Planctellipticum variicoloris: one gene and its partner. The protein of the gene in region 1 interacts with the protein of each later gene in a pairwise test. Links are inferred from orthologs where the notes say so. Each region holds a gene or a part of one and is shown in the gene's direction. Other genes may lie near its edges.

What was found.
Region 2: the proteins of SH412_RS22570 (region 1) and mobA interact in binary tests that used the Escherichia coli proteins (3 or more experiments, as listed by UniProt). The link is inferred for Planctellipticum variicoloris from one-to-one orthologs.

Annotation. Positions count from the first base shown.
Region 1 is NZ_CP130886.1:5,791,193-5,798,590, reverse strand. Bases 2,325-5,275 are described here. They hold SH412_RS22570 (molybdopterin molybdotransferase MoeA), read left to right. Parts: upstream 2,325-3,168; coding sequence 3,169-4,383; downstream 4,384-5,275. Other genes in these bases: lnt (apolipoprotein N-acyltransferase), read left to right, coding at 4,952-5,275; SH412_RS22565 (hypothetical protein), read left to right, coding at 4,423-4,920; SH412_RS22575 (cytochrome-c peroxidase), read left to right, coding at 2,325-3,066. Outside these bases: SH412_RS22585 (polynucleotide kinase-phosphatase), read right to left, coding at 1-57; SH412_RS22580 (3' terminal RNA ribose 2'-O-methyltransferase Hen1), read right to left, coding at 187-1,602; more of SH412_RS22575, read left to right, coding at 2,062-2,324; more of lnt, read left to right, coding at 5,276-6,796. UniProt on the Escherichia coli protein: Catalyzes the insertion of molybdate into adenylated molybdopterin with the concomitant release of AMP.
Region 2 is NZ_CP130886.1:1,156,029-1,161,127, forward strand. The notes cover bases 2,225-5,099. They hold mobA (molybdenum cofactor guanylyltransferase), read left to right. Parts: upstream 2,225-3,284; coding sequence 3,285-3,914; downstream 3,915-5,099. Other genes in these bases: SH412_RS04580 (glutamine synthetase III family protein), read left to right, coding at 2,225-3,154; SH412_RS04590 (ATP-binding response regulator), read right to left, coding at 3,947-4,843; aroC (chorismate synthase), read right to left, coding at 4,896-5,099. Also shown: more of SH412_RS04580, read left to right, coding at 959-2,224. UniProt on the Escherichia coli protein: Transfers a GMP moiety from GTP to Mo-molybdopterin (Mo-MPT) cofactor (Moco or molybdenum cofactor) to form Mo-molybdopterin guanine dinucleotide (Mo-MGD) cofactor.

The DNA of each region.
Region 1 (7,398 bases):
TGAGCCGCTGGCGCCAATCAGAACGACGAGGGAGAGTTTGGGGATCGAGATATTCACAGGTTGCCTGCTTGCTCGGAGCCTACGATGTGTCGAGTGGCCGGGGCGGGACCGAAGAGAAGTCCCGGTCCTGGGGCCGCGAGAAAGACCGGGGCATCGCGAAGACGCTCCTGCCCCGGCCACCCGCCGTTATGCTTGCTGGTCGAGACCAGCGTCTCTCCGATAAACCGCCATCTGCGTCGGTGGCCCGTACTCGCGATGCTCCGCGCCGATCGGCGCAAACCGCACTGCATACCCGAATCGGTCTGCGATGCGCCGAGACCAGTCCTGGAACTCCTCGCGAGTCCATTCGAACCGATGATCGCCGTGGCGCAGTTGTCCCGCCGGGAGCGTTTCCCAGACGACGTTGTACTCCCGATTGGGTGTGGTCACGACGACCGTCGCCGGGCGGGCGAACTCGAACAGCACTCGTTCCAGCGCCGCCAGCCGGGGCGGGTCGAGGTGCTCGATGACTTCGACCAGCGAGGCGGCGTCGAAGCCATTCAACCGCTCGTCCCGATAGATCAGCGAGCCGTGCAGGAGCGAGATCCGCTCTTGCTGGCGATCCGGGAGCGAATCGAGCCGCAGCCGTCGGTGAGCGATTTCGAGCGAGCGAATCGAGACGTCGAGCCCCGCGATCCGCTCGAACTGACGATCCGCCAGCAGATCCCGCAGCAGCTTGCCTTCGCCGCACCCGAGGTCCAGCACGCTGCGGGCGCCGCAGCCGCGCAACGTCGCCAGGACGACGGCGTGCCGCTGCTCGTGCAGACTGACGGACGGCTCGATCGCGTCTTCCGGTTCCTCGGCGGCCAGTTCTTCAGGGATCGCGTCGAGTTGTTCCTCCTCGACCAGCCGGGCGAGTGCGTCTCGATAGAGATTCGAGCGGTGGCGCAGGTAGCGTCGGGTGATCTGGTCCTTTTCGGGGTGGGACGGCAGCCACCCGGCTCCGTTCTCCAGCAATTTGTCGACTTCGTCGTCCCCGACGAAGTAGTGCTTTCCGTTGTCGAAGACCGGGACCAGCACGTAAAGGTGCGACAGCAGTTCCGACAGCGTTTTCGTACCGGTGATGGTCACCGAGTAGTATGGACTCTCGCCCCATTCGGGAAATGTTTCGTCGAGCGGATGCCGGACGGCCGTGACGGCGTAGCCCAGCGGCTCGAACAGACGCTGCACGAAGCCGTCGCCGCGGACGGGGAGGACGTCGATTCCGACCGTCAGGGGAATGGGGGTGGCGGCCAGTTCCGCACGGTCCTTGCAGCGGCCGGACAGAGCCGTGCCGAACACCTGCGCGATGGCGACGCTCAGAAACGACGAGGCGACGTAGGGCCGGTCGTTGACGTAATGCGCCAGCAGCGAGTCCTGCTGGCGCTGCTTCCCGCGCACCAGGCCGACGGGATCGACGTCCAGCAGCAGCGCAGCGGTTGTGCGTCCCTCGGAGACTTCGGGATAGTAGACGTGGGCCTGCCCGAAGCTCAGTTCAAAGCTTTGAACCCGCTCGGGGTGCTTGTGGAGCAGGTAGCCCAGGTCCGTCGCCGGTGCGTGGGTCGTTGAAATCGTCAACAGCATGTCGCAGCGCCTCGATCCTCATCCAGCAGTCCCTGCAGGAATTGACTGTAGTCGTCTTTCATCGGCAGATCGAACTCGCGTCGGATTCGGCGACCAGGAGCGGAATCCCGTTCCGCTCCTGGACTACCTGCAGACCGTGAGTGACACATCGTCCAGCGGCGGGGTTCGCCAGACCGTCGGAGCCCTCCGGAGAACGGCTTTCGCGTCCGACGAGTCCGAGGATCACGGACAGATGCCGCCGCCTCGACCGGGCGGCCGGGAGAAACTTCTCGCAACTCTCACAACCGCTTCCTTGGCGCGCTTTGCCTGGAGTGAAAGAATGCCCGCTCAGGGAACTCATTCCGCGGTCTGGAGTTGCGACACCTCCGCGGCCGGAGTTCCTCGTTGTGATGCGGGGTGTTTTGCCGCGCAGGCACTTCCTCACGAATGCCGCTGGCCGATCGAAAGAGGATTCCCGATATGAAGGTCTCGCCCGTGCTCCGAATGTTCGCTCCCTCCGCGCTGGCCCTGCTGGCAGGCGGTCTGGCCGCCGGCGCCAGCCTTTCCGCCGCTGAACCGCTCGGATTGCCGGCGATCGTTCATCCCAAGGACAATCTGCCGACCGAGGAAAAGATTGCCCTCGGCATGCAGCTCTATTTCGACAAGCGGCTCTCGGCGGACGACACGATCTCCTGCGCCTCGTGCCACGACCCGGCGAAGGGCTTCAGCAACGGCGAAGCCGTCGCGACCGGCGTCGGGGGACTGAAGGGGGGCCGTAATTCGCCGACGATTCTCAATTCCGCCTTCCACACATTCCACTTCTGGGACGGACGGGCGAAGACCCTCGAAGAGCAGGCCCTGGGGCCGGTGCAGAACCCGATCGAAATGAAAATGAGCCTCGACGAGGTCGTCGGAAAGCTCAACAAGATCGAAGGCTACAAGACGCAGTTCCAGAAGGTCTTCGGCACCGACGTGACCGCTGACGGAATCGCCAAGGCGATCGCGGCCTACGAGCGGACAATCCTCTCGGGGAACGCGCCGTACGACCAGTACAAGGCCGGCAAACAGGACGCCCTGTCCGAAAGCGCCCTCCGCGGCATGAAGCTCTTCTTCGGCAAGGCCCATTGCAGCGCCTGCCATGCCGGCCCAAGCTTCACGGACAACGCCTTCCACAACATCGGCCTGCCCGGCGAGGACGAAGGCCGCGTCAGCATCAGCAAGCTGGCCGGCGACAAGGGGGCGTTCAAGACGCCGACCCTGCGCGACATCGCCCGCACCGGCCCTTACATGCACGACGGCAGCATGAAGACTCTCGAAGAAGTCGTCGAGCACTACAACAAGGGGGGCGTGCCGAACGATTTCCTCGACGAAGAAATCTTCCCCCTCAAGCTCAGCGAACAGGACAAAGCCGACCTGGTCGCCTTCATGAAGGACGGCCTCGCCAGCACCGAATACCCGGACCACAAGGCCCCGGAACTCCCGTAGGGCGGGCTCTGCCCGCCATTTCAACGCCTCTTCGTAGAGGCCGGGAGCGGACTCGCCTGCGCGACGTCCGCTCCTCGCGTTTCCAGACCTCAGGTGATTCCCATGCACACCGTCGCCACTGCTCTCGAACGCGTCCTGGCCACGGTCGCTCCGTTCCCGGCTGAATCCCTCCCCCTCGCCGCCGTTCAGGGACTGGCGCTTGCCGAAAACGTCGACAGCCGGATCGACTCGCCTCCGTTCGACAAGGCGCTGATGGATGGCTTCGCCGTTCGCTCGGCCGATCTGCCGGACGGGGCCGGGCGGCTGCGGGTTGTGGAGCAGATTACCGCCGGCCAGGTCGCCGCGTTGCCGGTCGGGCCGGGCGAGGCGATTCAGATCATGACCGGCGCACCGCTCCCCGTCGGGGCCGATTGCGTCGTCAAAATTGAAGACACTCGACTGGAGGGGGACGAGGTCGTCATCGCCGCCCGTCCGCTGCAGGACGGGGTCAACATCAGCCGGCAGGGCTCCGCGATGCGCTCCGGGGATCGGGTTCTCGCCGCCGGAGTCGTTCTCCGGCCGCCGCAACTGGCGGCCCTCGCGGAACTAGGCTGGCCGCAGGTTCCCGTCCGCCGACGGCCGACGCTCGCGGTCCTCGCTACCGGTGACGAACTTGTTCCGGTCGACCAGACCCCCGGCCCTGGGCAGATTCGCAACTCGAATGAAACAATGCTGGTCGCCCAGGCCGCCCAGTCTGGCTGCGCCTCCCGGACTCTCGGGATTGCCCGCGATGTCCGAGCCGAGCTGGGAGCGAAAATTCTCGACGGCCTGACCGCCGACATCCTGGTTCTCTCGGGAGGCGTCTCCGCCGGAAAGCTGGATCTGGTGCCGTCCGAACTGACGGCGGCGGGGGTTGAGGAAGTCTTTCACGGCGTGGCGATGAAGCCCGGCAAGCCCCTCTGGTTCGGCGTCCGGCAGGGGGACATCAGCCGTAACGCCTGCTACGTATTCGGCTTGCCGGGAAATCCCGTCAGTAGTATGGTCTGCTTCGAACTGTTCGTCCGGTCGGCCATCCGCCGGCTGATGGGCATTTCGCCGGCGGAGCCGCAACCGGTTTCGGCGGTGTTTGAAGGGGAGTACACCTTCCGCGGCGACCGACCGACGTACCATCCGGCCCGGTTGACGTGGACGGCGGGAGGACCGCGGGTGGCGCTCGTCTCCTGGCAAGGCTCCTCGGACCTTCGGGCCACCGTGGACGCCAACGCCATGGCGTGCCTGCCGGCGATCGAACGAACTTATCGCACCGGCGACGTCATGGATGTGTTGAGCTGGGACTGACAGGCGGATTCATCGGTAAGGGCAGGGAGGGCAGACACGATGCGGCACTACCGTTACTTCCTTGGGCTGGCCCTGGCCGTCAGTCTGTTCGCCGCCAGTCCCCTGCAGTCGGAAGACGTCCCCGCGGAATCGATCGCAACACTTCGAGCAATGACCGATGCCGCGATGGAGGCGATCAGCAAAGACGATGTCCCCGGGTTTGTCGATGCTCTCGCAGAACGTGCCGGCTGGAACGAAGAACAGCGGCTGAAGAACCTGCAGAAGGTTGCGGAAAGTCGCGGACTGCTCCGGGGCGCACTGGGTCCCAGCGTCGACAATGTCGAGTTCTTGAAGGCCCAGGTGATTGGTCGATCCTACCTGCGATTGATCTATCTCGAGCATCGCGAAGGAGGGGCCATCATCTGGAGATTTACTCTGCATCGCCCGCGCAATGAATGGCGGATGATCGGGATGACCTGGGATGGCAACATCGACCCCCTGTTCCAGGATGTCACCGCAGCGCCGACCACCGCCGCGTCCGGAATCGAATCACGCTGAACGCTGTCCTCGACTCCAGGGAGGGAGTCCCATGTCACCAGCCACCATGACCGCCGAACCCGCCGCCCCGCCCCGTCCCGCGACGGGCGAACCGACCGTCCGCGACATCATCGCGAAGGCGCGGATCGCGCAGCAGCCCGTTCCCGAGCAGGGACAGCAACTGGCGGGCTGGGCGATGGCCGGCCTGACGGGACTGCTCCTCTGGGCCTGCTTCACGCCGGTCAACGCCAGCTCGCTGGCCTGGGTCGCCCTCGTCCCCGTCCTGCTGCTGGTCCGGGTGCCGCACCGCACCCGCCGGATGTACCGCGGACTCTATCTCGCAGCCGCCGTCTCACAGCTCGCCACGCTGCAGTGGATGCGACTCGGCGATCCGACCATGTACATCGCGTGGATCGCGCTGGCGCTCTATCTGGCCGCCTACCTCCCCGCGTTTGTCTGGCTGACCCGTGTGGCGGTCTACCGGGCCGGCGTGCCGCTGGTGATCGCGGCTCCGCTCCTCTGGGTCGGACTCGAATTCTTCCGGGCGCACCTCCTCACTGGCTTCTCCTGGTACTACCTGGGACACTCGCAGTATCGCTGGCTGGAGCTGATTCAGATCAGCGATCTCGTCGGCGCTTACGGCGTCAGCTTGATCGTCGCCGCCAGTTCCGCCGGTATTGCGGTTCTGATTCCGTTCGCCTGGCTGCAAAAACTCCGGCTGGTCCCCGCCAATGAGCAGACCACCACCGTCCCGCCCCCCTGGTTCCGTCGCCCCGCCTGGCAGGTCGGCATGGTCGCCGCCGCATTCTTCGGCACGCTGGGCTACGGCGTCGTCCGGCGGCATCAGGCCGATTTCCAGCCGGGCCCCCGCGTGGCTCTGATCCAGGGGAATTTCGTCGCCTCGCTCCGAACCAATCACGACGAAAGCGGCAAGGTCTACCTCACGCACACCCGACTGACCGGACTGGCGGTCCGCGAACAGCCCGACATCATCATCTGGCCCGAAACCATGTTCCGCTGGCCGCTCTTCGAAGCCCCTGCCAGCCTCACTGACGAACAGCTTCAAGACCTAGCGCCGCAGGTGCCGCCCGAACTCTGGCGCGACGATACCGTCCGCCGGACGCTCGTCGGCGACGCCCAGAAAGCCGGCGCCGCGATGATCATCGGTCTCCAGGCGGTCGCCCTGGAAAAATCCCGTGTCGAACAGCTCAACTCGGCGGTGCTGATCCGACCGGACACCGGCATCGCCGGCCGCTACGACAAGATGCACCTCGTCCCCTTCGGCGAATATCTCCCCCTGCAGGACACGGTCCCCTGGCTGCAGCATTTGACCCCCTATCCGCCCGATTTCGGTTTGCACGCCGGCACGCAGGCGGCCGTTTTCAAGTACCGAGACTGGCGGCTGGCCCCGGTCATCTGTTTTGAAGACACTGTCCCCCACCTCGTCCGCGGAATCATCTCGGCGGGCTCCAACGGCGACCACGGCGAGCAGATCGACGTCCTGGTCAACCTGACCAACGACGGCTGGTTCCACGGTTCGAGCGAGCTCGACCAGCACCTGATCACCGCGGCCTTCCGCGCCGTCGAATGCCGGACCCCGGTCGCCCGCGCAGTGAATACGGGGATCTCGGCGATCATCGACGGCGACGGCGCAATCCTCGAACCCGACGTCTTCATCGACGGCGATAAGAAAGGCCGGACGACCTCCCGCGATCCGAAGACCGGCCGCTGGCACAAGGAGCTCGACGCCGCCCTGGTTCACACTGTCCCGCTCGACAACCGCCGGAGCCTTTACGTCCGCTACGGCGACTGGTTCGCCACCCTGTGCGGCATGTGCGTCGTCCTCGCGGCGATGGGGGGAATTGCTCCGTGGTTTCTCCGGCGGAAGGCCGTGTAGGGCCGGCCGTCTTCAATTGAAGACGCGGGACAACAGAGATTCATAGACTGTCTTGCCAGCCCGGGTGCAGTCGCCAATTGGCGGAGATCAGGTGGCCAGCAGGAGCGTTCTCCTGGTTTCGTGCCAGTCGCCGTTGAGTTCGGTGCCCCGGAGAGTCGTGATGGCGACTGCTCCTGCTACTGTCCAGTGCATCCCCGGACCCTGCAGCCGCACCCCCACCCGTTATTTGCAGGTCGCTTCCATCATCCTCGTACAGATCGCCCAGCCCTGCACGCGGCAGCGCGGATAGTCCATCAGGTGGGTCTTGCTGCGAACATATCCCGGCAACTCGTCGGCGGCCGTCCGTCGTGCGCCGCGCAGTCCGCGTCGTTGAGATTCCAGCCAGGTCTGCAGTGCCGTTCCGCCGCCGTCGTGTCACTGGCCCAGCTCCGCATGAGGCCACACCTCCGGTGCATCAGGAGCAACGGTGCGGGCCGCTTCCAACACATGCTTGGAGACGTGAAACCAGTCCGGCGCTCCCTCCGAGCCTGTGATTCTTTCCCGCCAACCGTAACGGAGCGGACCCTCCGGGCGAAGTCTCGGCGTCGGGACGTCGCCGCTGT
Region 2 (5,099 bases), 4.6 Mb from region 1 along the record:
CTGGGGATGTCGTTGCGGGGGAATATCGGCAAAATACTTGTCGAAACAAGTCTTGTCAAGACATCTGTTTCGGCCAGCGAGTTCTTTGGGCGTTCGCGATTGTGGAATTGGAATCCAAATATTAACGGATCTTGGCCGGCTCGATCATCAATTTCGGCGTCAGGCGGCGAAAGATGGGTGACGGGATCGCCGCGCCAGGGGTCGCTGATCGCTGCTGGGCATTGTGTATGCGGCCGATGTCTCTCGGAGGCCGCTGGTGAGTTCGGGATACTGATTCTGAGGAGGTGTAAACGAAAACACACCAGGCATGACAGCCTGGTGTGTTCTCAAAATTGTGAAGCGAACTGCTGTTGCGACGAATCGGGCAATCAGCCAGTTCTATACGAGGCCGGCGGGGCTCGAACCCGTAACCTCCGGATCGACAGTCCGGTGCTCTAACCAATTGAGCTACGGCCCCAACACGTGGCGTCAACCGCGTGCGGTGGGCTGATTCTACAGCCCGACAGACACCCGTCAAGCGACCGGGTTCATTCCGCAGCGAGGAAAATCTCAGAAGTCGAATCTCCTGCTGACAGAACAGGTTGTCGAGGTCTTGCTCGAAAGCTTCATGAGACGCTTCGGGGCTGCTGGCCGGCATTTTCCGGCTCCAGAACTTGCCTTTCGGCAATCTTGGCGTCAGGCCACCTGTTTCCGCAGAAGATCTGCGGCGACTGAGGGGATTTCGGTGGCGGGAGCAAAGTTGTTCTCGACGCCTTTAAGGGTTGCGCGAAAACTGTGCTGTCGTGCTTGTTTTCTTGGCGGTCCTGGTGGTGGCTGCTCGCTAGGAAATCCGTCGATTCCTGCTAGAGTCTGAGGCAGTTGAAACTCCATCAATGGCGGCACGCTGGTTGCACTCTCATCGGGCACTGGGTGACCACCAGGATTGGCCCCTCCACCGTTACAGCAGGAAAGTGAGAACATGAGCGGCAGCAGTGCGCGGCTGAATGCAATCTCGGCAGTGACGAATTACAAGCCCCTTTCGGCCCCATTGAGTTTTGCGGAAACTCCGGCTGGAGAAGTGTTTGGGACAAATGTCTTCAGCATCAAGGTTATGAAGGACCGGCTGCCGAAGAGCATCTTCAAATCGGTGATGAAGACTCTCGAAGCGGGAGAACCGCTCGACGGCTCCGTTGCCGATACGGTTGCGGCCGCGATGAAGGATTGGGCGATCGAGAAGGGGGCGACGCACTACGCCCACGTGTTCTATCCGCTGACCGGATTGTCGGCCGAGAAGCACGACAGTTTTTTGTCGCCGGACGGGACTGGCGGCGCGATCGCCGAGTTCAGCGGCTCGCAGTTGATTCAAGGTGAGCCGGATGCGTCGAGTTTCCCGTCGGGCGGTATTCGCGCGACGTTCGAAGCCCGCGGTTACACTGCGTGGGATGTGACGAGCCCGGCGTACATTCTGGAGAATCCGAACGGAACGACGCTCTGCATCCCGACGGCGTTTTTCTCATGGACCGGCGAAGCGCTGGACAAGAAGACTCCGCTGCTGCGTTCGATGAAGGCGCTGAACACTCAGGCCCAGCGAATCCTGAAGCTGTTCGGCCACAAGAATGTAGCGATGGTGACGGCCACGTGCGGTCCCGAGCAGGAATACTTCCTGATCGATCGGAACTTCTACTTCGCCCGTCCGGATCTGATTGCCGCTGGCAGGACGCTGTTCGGGGCGCCGCCTCCGAAGGGTCAGGAGTTTGCCGATCAGTATTTCGGGTCGATTCCGGATCGCGTGCTGGCCTGCATGCTGGAGACCGAGCGGGAACTGTACAAGCTTGGAGTGCCGGTCAAAACCCGCCACAACGAAGTGGCGCCGAGCCAGTACGAAATCGCTCCGATGTACGAGAACGCCAACGTGGCGGCGGATCATCAGCAGATCCTGATGCTCACGCTCAAGCGCGTGGCTGAAAAGTACGGCATGACGTGTATCCTGCACGAGAAGCCGTTTGCCGGCGTCAACGGATCGGGAAAGCACCTCAACTGGTCGCTGGGTAGCTCCACTCAGGGCAATTTGCTGGAACCGGGTAAGACACCGCACGAGAACATGCAGTTCCTCGTGTTTTGCGCGGCGGTGATCCGCGCGGTGCATAAGCACTCGACGCTGCTGCGGGCCGTTGTGGCGCATGCCGGCAACGATCATCGGCTGGGAGCGAACGAGGCCCCCCCCGCGATTATCTCGATCTTCCTCGGCGAGCAACTGGCCGATGTGTTCGAGCAGATCAAGCAGTCCGGCTCCGCAACGAGCAGCAAGCAGCCTGGCGTGATGACCGTGGGCGTCGATACGTTGCCGCCGTTGCCGAAGGACGCCGGGGATCGCAACCGCACGAGTCCGTTTGCGTTTACCGGCAACAAGTTTGAATTTCGGGCGGTCGGTTCGGCTCAGTCCCTTTCGGGACCGCTGGTGGCTCTCAATACGATTATGACCGAGTCGCTGGACGACATCGCCACTGAGCTGGAGAAGGCGACGGGCGGCGACCCGTCGAAGCTTGCTCCGGCCGTGCAGACCCTGCTCAAGAATATTATCAACGAGCATGGCGCGGTGGTGTTCAACGGGGACGGCTACTCGGAGGAGTGGCAGCAGGAAGCGGCGAAACGCGGTCTGCCCAATCTTAAGCAGACCGTGGACGCGCTTTCGTCGATCACCAACCCCGCGGTGATCTCGATGTTCGAGAAATATAAGGTCCTGTCGAAGCGGGAACTCGAAAGCCGGCAGGAGATTTACTTCGAGCAGTATGTCCTGACGCTCAACGTCGAGGCGAATGTCGCTCACGAAGTCGCGAAGACGACGATTTATCCGGCGGCGGTTCGGTACCAGTCCGAACTGGCCTCGGCGGCCGCGAACTGCAAGGCTGCGGGAGTCGCGTTTGACGTCGCAATTCTCGATAAGGTCAGCGGGCTGATCAAGTCGCTGCTGGAGAAGATTGGCGCTCTGGAGCAGCTTCTGCCGGGGCATGGCGGCCATGGCGTGGCCAATCCGACCGAGGCCGCTATGAAGTGCGCCAAGGAAATCAAGCCGGCGCTGAACGGACTGCGCCAGGTCGTCGACGAACTGGAAGGCGTCGTCGCCGACGACTACTGGCCGTTGCCGACCTACGCCGAGATGCTGTTTATCAAGTAGGGGCGTTGCGGCAGGATGGGCCGCTGACGATTGCGGATTGCCGACGGCTCCGGGAGACTCAGGTCTTCCTGGGCCGTCGGCGTTTTCGTACGGATGGTCCGAGGATTGGAGGTCCACGAGGCCTGGTCAAATGGTTGAACGAGAACCGGGGCTGGCGGCGATACTTCTGGCCGGCGGGCAAAGTCGCCGGATGGGACAGCCGAAGGCATGGCTCCCGATTGATGGAGAAACCTTCCTGCAGCGGATTGCCCGGACGATCTGCCAGGTTGCCGGCGAACTGGTGGTGGTCGCGGCGGACGGGCAGGACTTGCCCGTTCTGCCGGACGGGGTGCTTGTCGTGCGCGACGCGGTCGCAGGAGCGGGGCCGCTGGCGGGGCTCGAGACCGGCTGGCGCGCCCTGCGGGCGCAGCCGAGGCGAGTTTTCCTCAGCGGCTGTGATACGCCGTTCCTGAAGCCGGAATTCGTTCGCGTCGTGTCCCGATTCTGCGGCGAACGGGAGGCTGCGGTTCCGGTGATCGATGGCCGCCGTCATCCGCTGGCCGCGTGCTATGCGTTCGGCGTGTTGCCGCGGCTTTCAGCCCTGGTGGCGACGGGCGAACGGAGAATGCAGGCGTTTCTGGAGCGGCTGTCGATGTACGAATTACATGCTGAGGAATTCAGCAGCGTCGATCCACGGCTGCTGTCGCTGGTTAATATCAATACGCCTGAGGATTGGGCAGTCTGGCGAGACGCGACGGCGTCCGCGGTCCGTGACGGCTGAGTCGTGCAGTCCACCTCCGCCAATCTCAGGCATTACGTGACCGGTTTGGTTGGCGCGAGTTTGACGAGAGTGACTTCGTTGCCGCGGCTGCTGTACTCGACCCGGTCCATGAACGTCCGGATGAGCAGCACGCCTCGACCGCCGATGTCGGCAATATGCTCAGGCGTCCGCGGATCGGGAAGTTTCGCCGGATCGAACCCCGGGCCTTCGTCCCGGATGACAAACCGGACTTCATCGCGAGAAATGGCGGATCGGACGTCGACGGTCCGACGGGAGTACGGGGGGAGATTGCGCCGCCGCTCCGATTCCTCATGCCAGCGGGTTCCGTCGCCGCTCCGCAACGCGGAACTGAGTTCAAGGTTGCCGTGGTAGACCGCGTTCTCCAGGGTTTCGGTCAGTGCGACGCAGATTCTGAGGCGTGTCCGGTCATCGGCAAACTCCAGGAGCTGCAGGGTTTCCTGGAAGTGACACACGAGAGCGGGAATGAGTGCCGGTGAATTGTCGATTACGAATCGGTCCGACGTTTCCCTCCAACAGGCCATCAGATGGCGATGCCGTCGCGCGGCACGCGACAGGCCGAGCAGCTTCTGGATCGTGCGCTGAAAATCTCTCGACAGACGTCGCTTCGGGATGTAGCTGGTTGCTCCGCGCAGCAACGCCTCGGTCGCCAGATCTTCGTTTCCCTGATCGGTCATCAGGACCGAAGGGATTCGCGGGAATCTGCGGCTGATTTCTTCGACGAGCTCCAGGCCGTCAGACTCCGGAAGCCTGTAGGCCGTCAGGATCAGATCCGGCGGGACATCCTCCAGTTGCGTCAGGGCCGAACTGGCGTCCGTGACAACCAGCGCCTCGTGCCCGAGGCACTCCAGCGTCGGCAGGATCAATTCGGTGACTGCAGAATCAGGTTCGACGACCAGGATTCGCGACATGCTTGTGCTCCTTCACAGTCCGTTGTTGTCGCCCGTTGCTCCTTCGGACGATTCAGTCGCCGACGACCCCGCGCCAACTTTTTTGCGCCTGCCAGCGGAGCCAGTGATCGACCAGCACGATGGCAACCATCGCCTCTGCCATGGGGATGAATCGCGGCAGCAGGCAGGGGTCGTGCCGTCCCTTCGTCTGGATTGTCGCCGGCTCGCCTTCACGCGTAACGGTCGGCTGCTGCTGAGGCAGACTGCTCGTCGGCTT